Regions from separate parts of the Sphingomonas sp. LR60 genome, predicted to be linked through region 1. Evidence: predicted binding sites of a transcription regulator. Region 1 holds the regulator's gene; each other region holds the start of a gene.
The links. The regulator LexA, encoded in region 1, represses DNA repair genes until DNA is damaged. The targets are predictions, from matches to a motif close to GTTCCNCNCTTGTTCT.
Positions count from the first base shown of each region.

Region 2: a site for LexA is predicted at 1,210-1,225, ahead of QP166_RS03825 (DUF3072 domain-containing protein). Genes of this name have one in related genera too.
Region 3: a site for LexA is predicted at 2,036-2,051, ahead of uvrA (excinuclease ABC subunit UvrA). Genes of this name have one in related genera too.
Region 4: a site for LexA is predicted at 1,884-1,899, ahead of QP166_RS15685 (ImuA family protein). Genes of this name have one in related genera too.

Region 1 covers NZ_JASPFK010000001.1:657,313-661,333, forward strand. Annotated here, with positions in the region: gene QP166_RS03095 (ComEC/Rec2 family competence protein) at 1-1,270, shown strand, start outside; gene lexA (transcriptional repressor LexA) at 1,728-2,390, opposite strand; gene QP166_RS03105 (molybdopterin molybdotransferase MoeA) at 2,449-3,624, opposite strand; gene moaC (cyclic pyranopterin monophosphate synthase MoaC) at 3,621-4,021, opposite strand, start outside.
Region 2 covers NZ_JASPFK010000001.1:819,353-823,373, reverse strand. Annotated here, with positions in the region: partial or broken gene QP166_RS03830 (potassium transporter Kup) at 1-1,124, opposite strand, end outside; gene QP166_RS03825 (DUF3072 domain-containing protein) at 1,261-1,479, shown strand; gene QP166_RS03820 (tetratricopeptide repeat protein) at 1,490-2,122, opposite strand; gene ccmE (cytochrome c maturation protein CcmE) at 2,122-2,562, opposite strand; gene ccmD (heme exporter protein CcmD) at 2,559-2,663, opposite strand; gene ccmC (heme ABC transporter permease CcmC) at 2,660-3,385, opposite strand; gene QP166_RS03800 (Leu/Phe/Val dehydrogenase) at 3,629-4,021, opposite strand, start outside.
Region 3 covers NZ_JASPFK010000001.1:1,930,306-1,934,326, forward strand. Annotated here, with positions in the region: gene QP166_RS08895 (sterol desaturase family protein) at 1-27, opposite strand, end outside; gene QP166_RS08900 (hypothetical protein) at 3-212, opposite strand; gene QP166_RS08905 (PEPxxWA-CTERM sorting domain-containing protein) at 324-1,484, opposite strand; gene QP166_RS08910 (hypothetical protein) at 1,581-1,904, opposite strand; gene uvrA (excinuclease ABC subunit UvrA) at 2,062-4,021, shown strand, end outside.
Region 4 covers NZ_JASPFK010000001.1:3,290,559-3,294,579, reverse strand. Annotated here, with positions in the region: gene QP166_RS15690 (Y-family DNA polymerase) at 1-1,199, opposite strand, end outside; gene QP166_RS15685 (ImuA family protein) at 1,114-1,863, opposite strand; gene QP166_RS15680 (ImuA family protein) at 2,060-2,737, opposite strand; gene QP166_RS15675 (3-methyl-2-oxobutanoate dehydrogenase (2-methylpropanoyl-transferring) subunit alpha) at 3,016-4,021, shown strand, end outside.

The DNA.
Region 1 (4,021 bases):
GGGCAGCGCGGGCGGGATCGCCGCGGCGCTGGCGACCGGGGATACCGGCGCGATCGACGAGCAGGATGCGGAGGCGATGCGTCGCGCAGGGCTCGCGCATCTGTTGTCGGTCAGTGGGTTGCACATCACTGCCGCGGTCGGATTGGTGATGTGGCTGACCCTGCGGCTGCTGGCGCTGTCACCGCGGCTGGCGCTGACCGGGCGGCTGCCGCTGGTCGCCGCCGCGGCGGGGGCGGTCGCGGCGATCGGCTATACGTGGCTGACCGGCTCGCAGGTGCCGACGATCCGCAGCTGTGTCGCGGCGCTGATGGTGCTGGTGGCGCTGGTGCTGGGGCGCGAGGCGCTGACGCTGCGGCTGGTCGCGGCGGGGGCGATGGTGGTGCTGCTGTGCTGGCCGGAGTCGGTGGTCGGGCCAAGCTTCCAGCTTTCGTTTGCGGCGGTGACGGCGATCATCGCCTTTCACGAGCATCCGCGGGTCCGAGCGTGGTTCGGCGAGCATGAGGAAGCGCGGTGGCGGGCGGGGCTGCGCGCGGTGGCGTCGTTGCTGCTGACAGGGCTGCTCGTCGAACTGACGCTGATGCCGATCGCCGTCTATCACTTTCATCAGGCGGGACTTTATGGAGCGATCGCCAATATCGTCGCGATCCCGCTGACGACGTTCGTGGTGATGCCGGCCGAGGCGGTGGCGTTGCTGCTCGATACCATCGGGCTCGGGGCACCAGGGTGGTGGGTGGCCGATCGGGCGCTGGCGATCTTATTGTGGATTGCCAGGACAGTAGCGGGGGCCCCGGGCGCTGTGACGGCGCTGCCGGTGATGCCGCGGGCGGCGTTCGGGGCGATGGTGGCGGGTGGATTGTGGCTGGCGATATGGCGGACGCGGTGGCGTTATATCGGGCTCTTGCCGATCGTGGTCGGTGCGATCTGGACGGTCGCGACTCCGGTCCCGGACCTGATCGTCACCGGTGACGGGCGGCATCTGGCGCTGCGTGGAGACGACGGCCGGGTGGCGATTTTGCGTGATCGTACAGGGGATTACGTCAGCGATCTGCTCGCAGAGGCGGGCGGGCTGGATGGTACGCCCGCGCTGCTGAGCGAGGTGGAGGGCGCGCGGTGCAATCGCGATCTGTTCTGGATGGAGCGGCACGTGGACGGGCGTGTCTGGCGCGTGCTGGCGACGCGGAGCCTGTATCTGGTGCCCTCCAAGCAGCTGATATCGCTGTGTCGGCGCGCGGATGTGGTGGTCAGCGAGCGGCGGTTGCCGCGTCGGTGACGGGGACGGTGGCTGACGCTCGGCCGAACCACGCTGGCCCGGACGGGTGGGGTGCGGGTGACGTTTGCGACCGGAAGCGTCGCGACGGTGCGTGCGGCGGACGACGCGCATCCGTGGGTGATTGCGAGTCAGCATCAGGCGCGGGACGCGGCGAAAGGCTCGCCGATGTTTGCGGGAGGGTTGTCGATGTTGCCTGTTGCGGGCTCGAACGCGACGCGGCCGTGACGGGTCTGTCGCGGTGCTGCGAGATTGTGGGGTTTGGTTGGCGGCCAGCGCTAAGTCGTTGCGAAGGTTCGCCCAACTGGGCCCCGGCGTTCGCCGGGGTGGTGCGTGAGGGTCGCCGTGCGGGCCTTGCCGACGCTTCGATGTTTGCGAAGGTTGTGCCTATGCGGGCTGTTCGCCGAGCGTTGAGAAGAAGCGGGGCCCCGGATCAAGTCCGGGGCGACGGTCTGGGTTTCTACGAGTAACGCCGCAGCAAGCCGGCGAGCTTGCCCTGTACGCGGACCTGCGCGGGGGCGTAGCGTTGCGGGTCGTAGGCGCGGTTGGCGGGATCGAGGCGGATCATCGCACCTTCGTGGCGGAAATATTTGAGCGTCGCCTCGCTGTCCTCGATCAGCGCCACGACGATCTCGCCGTCACGCGCCACTTCCTGACGACGGATCAGCGCATAGTCGCCGTCGAAGATGCCGGCCTCGACCATCGAGTCACCCGCCACCTCCAGCGCGAAATGCTCGCCCGCGCCGAGCAGCGCGGCGGGCACCGGAAGCATCGTCGACCCCTCGAACGCCTCGATCGGGACGCCGGCCGCGATCCGGCCGTGCAGCGGGATCTCGACCACGTCGTTGGCTGGCTCCGGCATGGTGCGCTTGACTGAGGGCGGCGCGGGGCGCTTCGCCTCGGGGCCACGCTCGGGCGCCTTGATAACCTCGAGCGCGCGGGCACGGTTGGGAAGGCGGCGGAGATAGCCGCGTTCCTCGAGCGCGCTGATGAGACGGTGGACACCCGACTTGCTCTTCAGCTCCAGCGCGTCCTTCATCTCCTCGAACGAGGGCGAGACGCCCGTATCGGCGAGACGGTCCTCGATGAAGCATATCAGCTCGTGCTGCTTGCGCGTCAGCATGTCCGGGCGCCTTCCTAGTGAACGGATTGCGAACCTTTATGGAACATAGCGCTGTCCGTCAAGCGATCATCAGGATTTCCGCCGAGTCGCCTGCGCGTGCCGCCGGGGCGTGCGGATCGCGCACAATCAGGCAGGTCGAACGCGCGAGCGTGCGCAGCATCGAGCTGTCCTGAATGGTCGAGGCGAAGGCGCGGCCGTCGCGCAGTTCGGCGCGCAGATAGTCGGTCCGCTCATTGTTGGCGGGCAGGTCCTCGCCGAGCAACGCGCGAGAAACTTGAGGAAGAGGATCGGCGGCCCCGCCGAGATGCGCGACCAGCGGGCGAACGAACAACAGCGCCGTGACGAACGCCGACACCGGATTGCCGGGCAGCCCGACCACCGCCATGTCGCCGCGCCGACCAGCGAGCATCGGCTTGCCAGGACGCAGCGCGATCCGCCAGAAATCGAGCGTCGTGTCGGCGGCGAGCAGCGCGGGGCGGACGAGATCGTGGTCGCCCACCGACGCGCCGCCGGTGGTGACGAGCACGTCGGCGTCGATGGCGGTGAACGCCTCGGTCAGCCGGTCGAGCCGGTCGGGAAGGATGCCGAGGTCGACGATCTCGACTCCGCTGCCCGCGAGCAAGGCGCGGATGAGCAAGCGGTTGGATTCGGGGAGCGCGTCGCCAGGGGTGCCGGGTTCGACCAGTTCGTCGCCGGTTGCGGCGAGCGCGACACGGACCGGGCGCGCGACGGCGATCCGCGCAACGCCGCCCGTCGCGGCGACCGCCAGGCGGGCGGGCGTAAGCCGCTGCCCCTGCTCGACGAGCACGTCGCCCTCGGCGAAGTCGAGCCCGCGGCGGCGAACATTGCGACCGTGATGCGGAGGGCCTTCGCCGTCGAGGCGCAGCGTTTCGCCGTCACGCGCGGCTTCTTCCTGGACGAGCACGGTGTCCGCACCGGTCGGCATCGCGGCGCCGGTGAAGATGCGGATCGCCTCGCCCGCGCCGACCGTGCCGGAGAAGGGCGTGCCGGCAGCGCTTTCGCCGATCACGCGAAACGGGCCGGGCAGGTCGGCGAAGCGGAGCGCGTAGCCGTCCATCGCCGACAGGTCGGTCGACGGCTGCGTGCGCCGCGCGATGACGGGGGCGGTGGCCCAGCGGGCAAGTGCCTGATCGAGCGGCACGTCAATCGTGTCGACCGGACGGCCGAGCGCGAGGACGCGTGCCTGCGCCTCGGCGACCGGGAGCAAGGTCACGGCGCGCGCCAATCGCCGGAGCGGCCGCCGCGCTTTTCGAGCAAGCGAATATCCCTGATCGTCATTGCCTTATCGATCGCCTTCGCCATGTCGTAGACGGTCAGCAAGGCGGTGGAGACCGCGGTCAGCGCCTCCATCTCGACGCCGGTCTTGCCGTCGGTGGCGACCGTCGCCGTGGCGGTGATGCCGGCCGCGTCGGGCACGAGATCGAGCGAGACGCGGGTGATCGGGAGCGGATGACAGAGCGGAATGAGGTCGCTGGTGCGCTTCGCGGCCATGATGCCGGCGACGCGGGCGACTGCCAGGACGTCACCCTTCTTCACCGCGCCGTCGCGGATCGCGTTCAGTGCCACATCGGACATCGTGATCGTGCCGGTCGCGACCGCCTCGCGGCGGG
Region 2 (4,021 bases), 160 kb from region 1:
AACCGAAGACGAGCAGCAGCACCATCACCATCAACGCCCAATTCGCCGCCGGGATGTAGATCTGCCCCGCTTCGGACGCGCTGGTGTGGGTGATGCGGATACGCGGCATCAGCCCGAGCTGCACCGCCTGCTGGACGACCGAATAGGCGCCGGTGATGACCGCCTGGCTGGCGATCACCGTCGCCATGGTCGCGAGGATGACGAGCGGAAGGCGCCAATTCTCGGGCGCCATCAGGAAGAACGGATTTTCCGCGGCGGACGGCTGTTGCAGCAGCAACGCGCCCTGCCCCAGATAGTTGACCATCAGCGCCGGCAGCACGAACGCCAGCCACGCCAGCTCGATCGGGCGGCGGCCGAAGTGGCCCATGTCGGCGTAGAGCGCTTCCGCCCCGGTCACCGCGAGCACCACCGATCCGAGCGCGAGGAATGCCAGCCCGCCATCGTTCATCGCGAAGCGCACCGCGTAGAGCGGGTTGAGCGCGAACAGAATATCAGGACGCTGGATGATGTGTGCGACACCCATCACCGCGAGCACGACGAAATAGACCGCCATGATCGGCCCGAACAGCCGCCCGACCTTCTCGGTGCCGATCGACTGCATGTAGAAGAGCGCGATCAGGATCGTCACCGCGATCGGCAGCACGAACGAGATCGAAACCCTGTTCGACCGTCGCCAGCCCCTCGACCGCCGACAGCACCGAAATCGCCGGGGTGATCATGCAATCGCCGAAGAACAAGGCGGTGGCGAGCACGCCGAGGATGACGAGGCTCGACCCCCATTTCTTTCCCGCGCCCGACCGGCGCTGGATCAATGCGAGCAACGCGAGGCTGCCGCCCTCGCCATTGTTGTCGGCGCGCAGCACGATCAGCACATATTTGAGCGTCACGATCAGCATCAGCGACCAGAAGACGAGGCTGATGACGCCAAAGACATGCAGTGGGTCGACCGCGAGCGGGTGGTGCCCGACGAACACCTCCTTCATCGCGTAGAGCGGGCTGGTGCCAATGTCGCCATAGACGACACCGATCGCGCCGAGCGCGAGCTTGGCAAGACTGCCGCTGTGCTGATGATGCCCGGCGGCCGCTTGTGCGCGGACGGCAGGGTCGACGGTGCTGACGCTCATGCGCTGGCCACCGCTATCGAGAGGTCGTCCGCATTGGTGGCCATAAGCTGGCGCGCCTAGCACGCGCCCGATGCGCCCGCAACGCGGAACAGGTCGCGAACATAAATGTTCTGTTCAGCGAAAGGACCTTGCCACCATGACCGATACCCATAACCCGAAGCGCGAACCCTTCTCGAACGCCGAAAAGGACCCGGACGATTGGACCACCGGCGACGAGCCGATGACCGGGGCACAGGCGAGCTATCTGAAAACGCTGAGCGAAGAGGCGGGCGAGCCATTCGACGAGTCGCTGACGAAAGGCGACGCGTCGAAGCGGATCGATGCGCTTCAGGAGAAGACCGGCCGCGGCAAATAGCCCGCGGCGGTCAGCGCGCGTCGTTGGCCGCGATCAACCGGTCGAGCAGCGCCAGCCGGCGCGCGATCTCGATACGATACGGCGTGCCGTCCGGCGAAAGCTGGACGGCACGCGCCCATAGCTTGCGTGTCTTGGCGACGTCCCCGGCCTCCAGATAGGCGAAGCCGAGATAATAAGGTGGTGCCGGGTGTTCGGGGGCAAGCCGCGCCGCCTGCCGAAACGCGACCAACGCGGGCGGCGAGACGCGATGCCCCGCTTCGGCGGCAAGCGTCACGCCGGCCCATGTCCACAGGATGAAGCTCTGCGGCAATTTGGACAGGCCGCCGAGCACGACCCGCGCCGCCGCATCGTCATTGCCACTGCGCGTCATCGCGTCGGCGGCGACGAGATAGGCCGTATCGGCGTTGAAGCGGCCGAACATGCTGTCGCGAAGCTGCGTTTCTTCGATATCGATCGGCGGAGTCGTGGTCGTGCGTTGCGGTGCCGCGGCGCCGACCATCGGCCGCCCCTGCCAGGCATAGCCGACCCCGCCGAGGCACAGTGCCGCGCCGACCATCGACCACAACAGCCGATCGACGCGCAGCCACAACGCCATCGCGGCGAACGCCGCCGCAGCCAACACCAATAGCGCGACGAACCCCATCAGCGCTGCTCCTCGAGCGTGCGGGTTTCGTGCATCTTCCCGGCCATTTGCGGCGGCATGTATTTCTCGTCGTGCTTGGCGAGCAGGTTGGTGGCGACGAACGAGGCGTCCGGGCGGAAATGCCCCTCCGCCACGACACCCGAGCCTTCGCGGAACAGGTCGGGCGCGATTCCGCTGAACCGCACCGGGGTGGTCGCCTTGCCGTCGGTGACGACGAAGTCGATCGATACGCCGTCGGCCGCGCGCTTGAGCGAGCCGCGCTCGACCATCCCGCCCAGCCGCACCGCCTTGTCGGGCGGCGGCAGATTGCCCGCGACGTCGGCGGGCGCGTAGAAGAACGCCGCCTGGTCGCGCAGACCCGAAAGCGCGAGCAGCGCCGCCGCGGCGATCGCGCCGAGGCCGAGCAACACGAGCATCAGTCGCTGGTTCTTGCGCGTCACTTCTCGGCATCCCGCATCTGGTGCCAACTCCACCACGCAAGCGCCGCGGCGGCGAGCAAGGTCAGCGCATAGGCGCCGGTGACGAAGGGCCACGGGTTCATGCGCGTGCCCGCCGCCGGAGCCGTGCCTCGGCCTTTTCGCGCGCCAGCATCGTGCGCATCCGCATCAGCACCACCGCCCCGAAGAAGAACGAGAAGCCCGCCAGCATGATCGGCAGCGGCCAGAGCAGCGAGCGATCGATGCTGGAGCCGGTCAGCCCGATGCTCGGCCCCTGATGCAGCGTGTTCCACCACACCACCGAATAGCGGATGATCGGGAGCAGCACGGTGCCGGCGATGCCGTACAGCGCGGGGATGCGGCCATCGCCGTCGCGCTCGCGATCGGCCTGCGCCAACGCGATGAAGCCGAGATAGACGAAGAACAACAGCAGCATCGAGGTCAGCCGGCCGTCCCATTGCCACCACGTCCCCCAAGTCGGCCGGCCCCAGATCGCGCCGGTCACCAGACACAGCGCGGCGAAGATCGCGCCGGGCGCGGCGATCGCGCGCGCAGCGATCATCGCCAGTGGATGCCGCCACACGAGGAAGACGATGCTCGAGATTGCGATGCTGCTCCATCCGCCCATCCCCAGCCAGGCGGATGGCACGTGGATGTAGAGAATGCGGACCGTCTCACCCTGCAGATAATCCGCCGGGGTCTGCGTCAGCCCCGCCCAGCAGCCGATCGCGATCAAGGCGACGCCCGCCCACCACAGGATCGGGGTGAGCGGACGCGCGATCTTCAGGAAACGCGCCGGGTTGGCAAAGGCATGGAGCGCAGGCACGGCGCCGGGATAGGCGAACCGGGGGCGGCCGTCACCCCCGGCGTTTTGTGGATGGGGGTGAGGGACACAATCGCCCCATCTTCCGCGGCACGGGTATCGGCGGAGGCGACAGACATAGGCCCCTGCATTCGCAGGGGCGACGGCTGTTTGAGGCGGTGTCGCCCCTGCGGAGGCAGGGGCCTATGTCTGCTTCGTCTCGCGCACCGTCGCCGCCGAACGCGGCAACGGTGTGCCAGATCACTGTTACGCAGCCCTGCCGATCAGGCGGCGCGCGATCCGGTCGGCGACTTCGGCGGTCGGATCGCCCGAGGCGGCAGCTTCGTCCCATACCTGATCCAGGCGACCAGGAATCTGCGCGATCCGCGCCATCACCTCGGCCTCGTCGCCGTGGCCGAGATATTCGAGCCCGACGTTGATGATGCCACCGGCGTTGATGACGTAATCGGGCGCGTAGACGATCCCGGCGTCGTGCAGTCGCTGACCGTCCGCGCGCGTCTCGAGCTGGTTGTTCGCGCCGCCCGCGACGATCTTCGCCTTCAGCGTCGGGATCGAGCGCTCGGTGAGGATTGCGCCCAGCGCATTGGGGCTGACGATATCGACATCCGCCGACAGGATCGCGTCGGGCGCGACGGTCGT
Region 3 (4,021 bases), 1.3 Mb from region 1:
CGTCAGCAGCACCGCCACCATCGCCATGACCGGCGCGATGATGACGCCGGCAGCAGGCTGTTGAGGAAATAATAGGCCAGGTTGGCAAACCGCCACCGGCCGCGTCGCTCATGCAGGCTGAACAGCCACTCGAGCGGCACGAACAGCAGCGCCAGCAGCAGCAGCCACACGCTCAGCCGTATCACGTCGATCACCATGCTCGACAGTGTCATCACCCGCCCCCGATGCCGCCCCGCTATCCCGCGCGGACCGTCAAGAAACGATGAAGCGGCGGCGTGCCGGGAAAGCACGCCGCCGCCGTCACCTCGGCCGATCGCCGACGATCAGACCAGCTGCGTGCGGGTCCGGTCGCTCGGCTTGCGGCGACGCATCGCTGCGCCGACCACGCCGAGGCCCAGGATCATCGTCATCCACGTGCCCGGCTCCGGCACCGCGCCCATCAGCGAGACGTTGTCGAGCAGCAGCGCCGGCGGCAGCCCGGTCGGGGTGCCCTGCGCCAGGAACGACAGCGTCTGGGTGGTGCCGGTCGCGGTGAAGTTCAGCGACTCCGTCTTCCAGCCCGAGAAGCCCTTCGGCGCCACGGTCAGCGTTTGGGTCGAATGCGTCTCGCCACCCAGCGACACATCGAAGCGCTGCGTCGTCTGGCCATCCTGCGTGAACCAGGTCACGCCCGCCCAGTCGAACGACACCGTATACAGCTTGCCGACTTCCAGGCCGGTGATGGCTTGGCTGACAGTGCCGTGATAGTTCGCGTCACCGTCGAGCAGCAGGTAGTTGTACCCGTGCTTGTCGAAGTTCGCGCCGCTGTAACCGATGGCCGACAGGTTGTTGGTGTACGTGCCCATATTGTTGGTCACGCTCGTCGAAATGCTGCCCAGCTGACCGAAGATATGATCATGGTCGTTGTTCAGCGAGTAGAAACCGTCGCCGTCCGGGCCGTCGCCCTGGATCAGGAAGTTATAGCCATAACCGGTGTAGTGCGTGGCGGGATCGAAAGACTGGTTGGTCCAGTCGTTGACCTGGTTGCCCTTGAACTGGCGGCTACCGTCCACGCTGCTCTGCTCGAACCCGCCGTTCTTGACGAGGTTCTGCGCCGATGCGTTACCGGCGAGCAGCATCATGGCCGCAGCGGCCAATAGGTACGTCTTCATTTTTCTTGCCCCCCACGACAGCGGCAATGCGCCGTGTCTTGGCGGTCGCCGATAAAGAGTTGCGGAGAAAATGGTCAACGCGGCATCCATCACGCCGCAAAAAGCGAAATACGTAGGTTTCAATGCCTTGCAGCCACCGCGTCCCTGATTGAGACACATGTCATCTATCGCCGCCGCAGTTTCTCCGACGAAAGTCTCGGATGCCGGGCGGCACCTAACGCCGGCGCGCGACATTTCGATGACGCTGTTGTCGGCAACGCGCATCGGTCCGCCAGATGGCGACATGCCCTTCAGCCCGCCGATCCTTGATGTCGGCGGCAGGTCTGGGATCACACCGGACGCGTGCGTGTCTGGCCGCTCGCCCGGCAGCAGCGCGACGTCGCACCCCGCTCAGCATCATCGTCCTGCGCGCGGCCGCCCCTTCGCCGGTCAGCTTGGAAGGCGGTTTCCGAACAGCGTGACGATAGAACTTACCAGCTTCTCGACCGCTTCGTCACGCCGCCCGGTCGGCTCGGTGGTCTTCTCGCGCGCCGGGTCAGCCGCCGCGTCGCCGTGATGCGAGTCCTTGGCCGCTCGCGCCACCGCAGCGGTCATCGCCGCGCCCGCCACCGCGGTCAGTGCGCCCGCGATCGCCTGCCGCCCCGCCGGCCCCTGCACCTGCTCGATCAGCTTCTCGCCCGCCTTGCGCAGCTCCTTGGGCACCTTCACGCCCAGCACTTCCTTGGGCAGCTTGCCCTTCTTCTTCTTCGCCATCGTGTCGCCTCCTGACCGTGACACTCATATAAGACACCGCCAGCGCCTCGCAACCGTGTCGCTCACCAAGCGTCTTGCCGCAGTGCGGCACCCGCCCCACATCGCGCGCTTGCCGCCGGGCTGGACGCGGCCGAACAGATATGGAACAAACTCCCTCATGGCATTGACGACGATCTCCGTCCGCGGCGCGCGCGAGCACAACCTCAAGGACGTGAGCGTCGATATTCCGCGCGATACGCTGACGGTCATCACCGGCCTCTCGGGGTCGGGAAAGTCCAGCCTCGCCTTCGACACCATCTATGCCGAGGGGCAGCGCCGCTACGTCGAATCGCTTTCGGCCTATGCGCGCCAGTTCCTCGAGCTGATGCAGAAGCCCGACGTCGACCATATCGAGGGCCTGTCGCCCGCGATCTCGATCGAGCAGAAGACGACCAGCCGCAACCCGCGCTCGACCGTGGCGACCGTCACCGAAATCTACGATTACATGCGCCTGCTCTGGGCGCGCGTCGGCGTCCCCTATTCGCCCGTCACCGGCCTGCCGATCGCCGCGCAGACCGTCAGCCAGATGGTCGACCGCGTCATGGCGCTCCCCGAAGGCACGCGGCTCTATTTGCTCGCCCCCGTCGTCCGCGGCCGCAAGGGCGAGTATCGCAAGGAACTGGCCGAGTGGCAGAAGGCGGGCTTCACCCGCGTCCGCATCGACGGCACGATCCACGAGATCGACGAAGCCCCCGCGCTCGACAAGAAGTACAAGCACGATATCGAGGTTGTGGTCGACCGCCTCGCGGTCAACGAAAACGCCGCCACCCGCCTCGCCGACAGTTTCGAGACCGCGCTGAAACTCGCCGACGGCCTCGCCTACATCGACCCCGCCGACCCGGTCGAGCCGCGCACCCCCGAAAGCGTCGTCCTCGGCGACCACGCTCCCCCGGGCCGCATTGTCTTCTCCGAAAAGTTCGCCTGCCCTGTCAGCGGCTTCACCATCGCCGAGATCGAGCCGCGGCTCTTCTCGTTCAACGCCCCGCAAGGCGCGTGCCCGGCCTGCGACGGGCTCGGCGAGAAATTGGTGTTCGACGAAGACCTCGTCGTCCCCAACCACGAATTGTCGATCAAGAAGGGCGCGGTCGTCCCCTGGGCGAAGTCCAACCCGCCCTCGCCTTACTACATGCAGGTGATGGCCAGCCTCGCGCGCGAATTCGGCTTCTCGCTCGACACGCCGTGGAGCGAGCTGCACCCCGAGATCGCCGACAAGGTCCTCTACGGCACCGAGGGCCAGGCGGTGACGCTGACCTTCATCGACGGCAAGAAGAGCTACGACGTCAAGAAGCCGTTCGAGGGCGTGATCGGCAACCTCAACCGCCGCCTGCTCCAGACCGAGAGCGCGTGGATGAAGGAGGAGCTGTCCAAATATCAGTCGAGCCAGCCGTGCGAGGTTTGCAAGGGCGCGCGGCTCAAGCCCGAGGCGCTCGCGGTCAAGATCGCCAATGAGGACATAAGCCACGCCACCCGGTTGAGCGTGGTCGACGCGCTCGCCTTCTTCACCGACCTGCCCAACCACCTCGGCGACCAGCAGCGCGCGATCGCCGAGCGCATCCTGAAAGAGATCATCGAGCGGCTCGGCTTCCTCAACAACGTCGGGCTCGACTATCTCAACCTCGACCGCACCAGCGGCACCCTGTCGGGCGGCGAGAGCCAGCGCATCCGCCTCGCCTCGCAGATCGGCAGCGGGCTGTCGGGCGTGCTCTACGTCCTCGACGAGCCGTCGATCGGCCTTCACCAGCGCGACAACGACATGCTGCTCGCCACGCTGCGCCGCCTGCGCGACCTCGGCAACACCGTGATCGTCGTCGAGCATGACGAGGACGCCATCCGCATGGCCGATTACGTCATCGACATGGGGCCCGGCGCAGGCGTCCACGGCGGGCAGATCGTGGCGCAGGGCACCGTCAAGCAATTGCTGAAGAGCAAGACCTCGGTCACCGCCGATTACCTCAACGGCACGCGCGAAGTCGCGGTCCCGGCCAAGCGCCGCAAGGGGTCGGGCAAGAAGCTCACCGTCCACAACGCCACCGCCAACAATCTGACCGGCGTCACCGCGTCGATCCCGCTCGGCACCT
Region 4 (4,021 bases), 2.6 Mb from region 1:
CCGTAGCGCGCGAGCAGCCGCAGCAGCCGACGACAGAAAAGCGCCTCGCCGCCATGCAGATGCGCGACCCCGGTCAGTTCGACGAACAGCCCGTCGGCGTCCGACACCGCGACCGTGGGAGCCCAGCGGCGCGCGAGCAGCGTGGCGAGCGCGGTGAGATCGGCGGCGTCGCGTTCGGGATCGGCCTCGCGCACGTCGAGCCCCGGCACCTGCGCGCGCGCCATGGTGAGCGCGGTGCCGGGACCGATGCCGAGCGCGCGTGCCGCGGCATTGGCGGCGGCGACCTCGACGCGTGCGCCGCTGCGCCGCACCGTCACCAGCGGCGGGTCGTCGACGGGCGCAGGGGTGGGCGCGTCCTCGTCGGCGTCGTCGCAGACGCGCGCGACCATCGTCGCCAGCGTGCGCCCGGTCTGGAAGAAGCGGCCGTGGCCATAGCCGGGGGCGGTCGGCGCGCTCTTGCCGTGATTGTCCGGGTGCGGTCCCTCGCCGGGGAAGTGCACCGCGGGCATTGCGGCGAGTTGCTTGAGGCTTTGAGCGAGATTGGGCGGGGGGACATGCCCGGCCTCACCGCCATGCCCGTCGCGCGCGCTGCGGCGTGGGGCCTTCATCGCGCGGCGGACGACGACATCCTCGCCGGGGCCGAGCACCGGCGGCATCTTGGCCAAACGACGGAGCGCACCCGATTCGTCGGGGGGCATCGGGCGGAACGGGTTGTCGACCAGCTCGGTCTTGCGCGACAATTCCTGCAGCGACGGGCGGCGATGCGCGGGGAGCGCCTCGACCGAAGCTTGCAGGTCCTGGCCCTGCCAACCGCGCGTGCCGGGGCGGAACAGCGGCTCGGCAGCCTCGGTGCGGCGCGACAGCTCGCGGAACGGGGTGGCGGCGGCCTCGCTGGTGCGGCTGAGTTCGCGTTGCGCGGGGCAACGGTGCACGGGCAGGCTGGCTACCGCGCCTTCGACCTGATCGCGCGTGTCGGCGAGCCCGCTGCCGGGATCGGTGCGCGCCCACCGCGCGCCGGGACGCCAGCCGCCGCCCCGCGGCACCGAGCAGTGCTGCGCACGTTCGGCGGCGGCGTCGCCACCCAGCGCGTCGAAGGCGGCGCGGCCGTCGGCCTCAGCCGACCGCGCGGCGCGGCGCTCGATCCGCCGCAGCCGGTCGATCGACCAGCTGGGCAGGTAGAGCGAGGCGACCCGTTTCATCGGAGCCCTCCACCAAGAGTTCGAACGGATCGCCGCCGCGCTGGCGCACGCATTCGACGTGCCAGCAGGCGCGGCCCAGCCCGCCCCACGGCACCTCGGACGAGGGCGCGTGCGCGACGCGCCAGCGCGTGACGGCGGCGGACGGAGCCGTGATCGGATCGGCGCCGTCGCGGGCCGGGCGGCGCAGCAGCAGCGCGGGGGTGCCACCTCCCTCGGCGGCGAGTTGCAGACGGCGTGCCTGCGCCATCTGGACGCGCTTCGCCTCCCCCACCACCGCGCCGAGCCCGCGGTGGCGCAGCCCTTCCTCGACCAAGGCGAGCAATTCGCCGTCGTCGCGCGCCTCGGCATAGACGACGCGCGACGGTGCGAGCCCGGCCTGGAACAGCCCCGGCGCGAACAGGTCGCGCGATCGGACGACCCACAACACCTCGCCGTGCGTGCGCGCGGCGATCCCGGCGACGAACAGCACCGCGGCGGCATCGTCGCCCCAGCCTGTGCCGCGTGAAGACACTTCGTGGAGCGCGTCGCTCCGCAGCCCGCGATCGGCGAGGCGGTCGTCCAGTGCGTCGATGCCGAACGGCAGCACGGGCCGGTCGCGCGCCTCGCCGGTGATGGCCTGCAAGCTCTCGCGGAGCGCGGCAAGGGTGGGAACGGGACCGGACACAGGCGACTCGCAATCAATGTGTTCGCTATTTGTTCCTATTGGTGTTCCGGCGTCAAGGCTTTGCGGAGACTAGGAATGTGGGTGCGCGGCTGCCCTGCGGATCGTCACTTCGGACTTGATCCGACGCCCCGCTTCTTTCTGGCGGAGTGGGAAGCGGCGGGATCCCGGATCAAGTCCGGGATGACGGAGGAGGTGACTACGCTGCCTCCGCCTGTTCCTCTGCCGAGGGCGTCACACGCAAAATCTCGCTTACCGCGCGCCGGTGCTCGCGGCGCGTGACGACTGGCGCCAGGCGTCCGGTGTCGTCGCAGGCGATCGCGGTCGCGGCGAACGGCGCGCCATCGGTCTGACGGGCGAGCGTCACCTCCCAGCGGGGGCGGGCGGTGCCGACCATCGAGACGGTGCCGATCCGCCAGCGCGTGGCCGCGGGTGACGACACCGCGAACGGATCGCCGCTCCCGCACGCCGGGCGTTTGAGCAGGAGCGCGACCGTCCGCCCGCGCGACGCCGACAGCTGTACGCGCTTCGTCGCGGCGGGAGAGGCGCGGCGGACTTCGCCGATCACCGCGCCGAGTGCCGGATGGCGCAGACCTTCCTCCACCAGCGCGAGCACTCCGGCGTCATCATCGGCCTCGGCATGGATCACGCGCTTCGCCATCAATCCGGACTGTGCGAGCGTGGGGGCGAACAGGTCGCGGCGTCGCACGACCCACAGGATCGGCCCCCATGCCCGGGCCGCGACGCCTGCGACGAACAAGGTAGCGGCCGCCTCGTCGCGTAGCGACGGCGTCGCCGCCGCGACTTCATGCAGCGCGTCGAGCCGCAGTCCGCCATCCGTCAACTGCGAGTCGATGTCCGGCACGCCGAACGGCATGACTCGCCGCCGGCTGTGCCCGTCGCCCGGTATGGCGCGCAGCGTCTCACGCAGGGAACAAAGGACGCTCGACTCGGGCACGACAAGGACGACTCCGCAGCGGATTGTCGTTCGCAATTTGTTCCAGAACGATGGTGCGAGTCAATGGTCTGTCACGATCCGGGACTAGCCGTATGGCGTTGCGGATCGGCGAAAAGGGCTTTGACTGGCGTTGAAACAATATTACAAGCGGCTGAAATCGTGCTGCGTGCCAAGCAGCGCATGACGGAGAGTGAAACGTGGGCGAAGAACCCGGTATCGTGCACCCGCGTGGCAACCTGCCGCCCCTGTCGCTGCACGTCCCCGAACCCAAATTCCGACCCGGCGATGCGGTCGACTTCGCCGACGTTCCGATCCCGGCCGCCGGCGCGGCGCGGCGCCCCGATACCGCCGAAGCCGCCCGCGATTTCACCGAACTCGCCTACACGATGGTGCGCGTCCTCGACGAGAACGATCAGGCGGTCGGCGCGTGGAACCCGCGCTTGTCGCCCGACACGCTGCAGCGGATGCTGCGCCACATGGCGACCGTCCGCGCCTTCGACGAACGCATGTTTCGCGCGCAGCGGCAGGGCAAGACCAGCTTCTACATGAAGTCGCTCGGCGAGGAGGCGGTGGCGGTCGCCGCGGCGCACGCGCTGGATGCGGAGGACATGTGCTTCCCCTCCTATCGCCAGCAGGGGCTGTTGATCGCGCGGGGGTGCCCGATGGTCGACATGATGAACCAGATCTACTCGAACACCGGCGACAAGCTGCAGGGCAAGCAGCTGCCGATCATGTATTCGGAGAAGCGCTTCGGCTTCTTCTCGATCTCGGGCAATCTGACGACGCAATATCCGCAGGCGGTCGGCTGGGCGATGGCGTCGGCATCGAAGGGCGATACGCGGATCGCGGCGACATGGTGCGGGGAGGGCTCGACCGCGGAGGGAGACTTCCATTCCGCGCTGACCTTCGCGACCGTCTATCGTGCGCCGGTGATCTTCAACGTTGTCAACAATCAGTGGGCGATCAGCAGCTTCTCGGGGTTTGCGGGGGCGGAGGCGACGACCTTCGCGGCGCGCGCGGTCGGTTATGGGATCGCGGGGTTGCGGGTCGACGGCAATGACGCGCTGGCGGTCTATGCCGCGACCGCCTGGGCCGCCGAGCGAGCGCGCACCAATGCCGGGCCGACGCTGATCGAGCATTTCACCTATCGCACCGAGGGTCATTCGACCTCCGACGACCCGACGCAATATCGCTCGGCCGGCG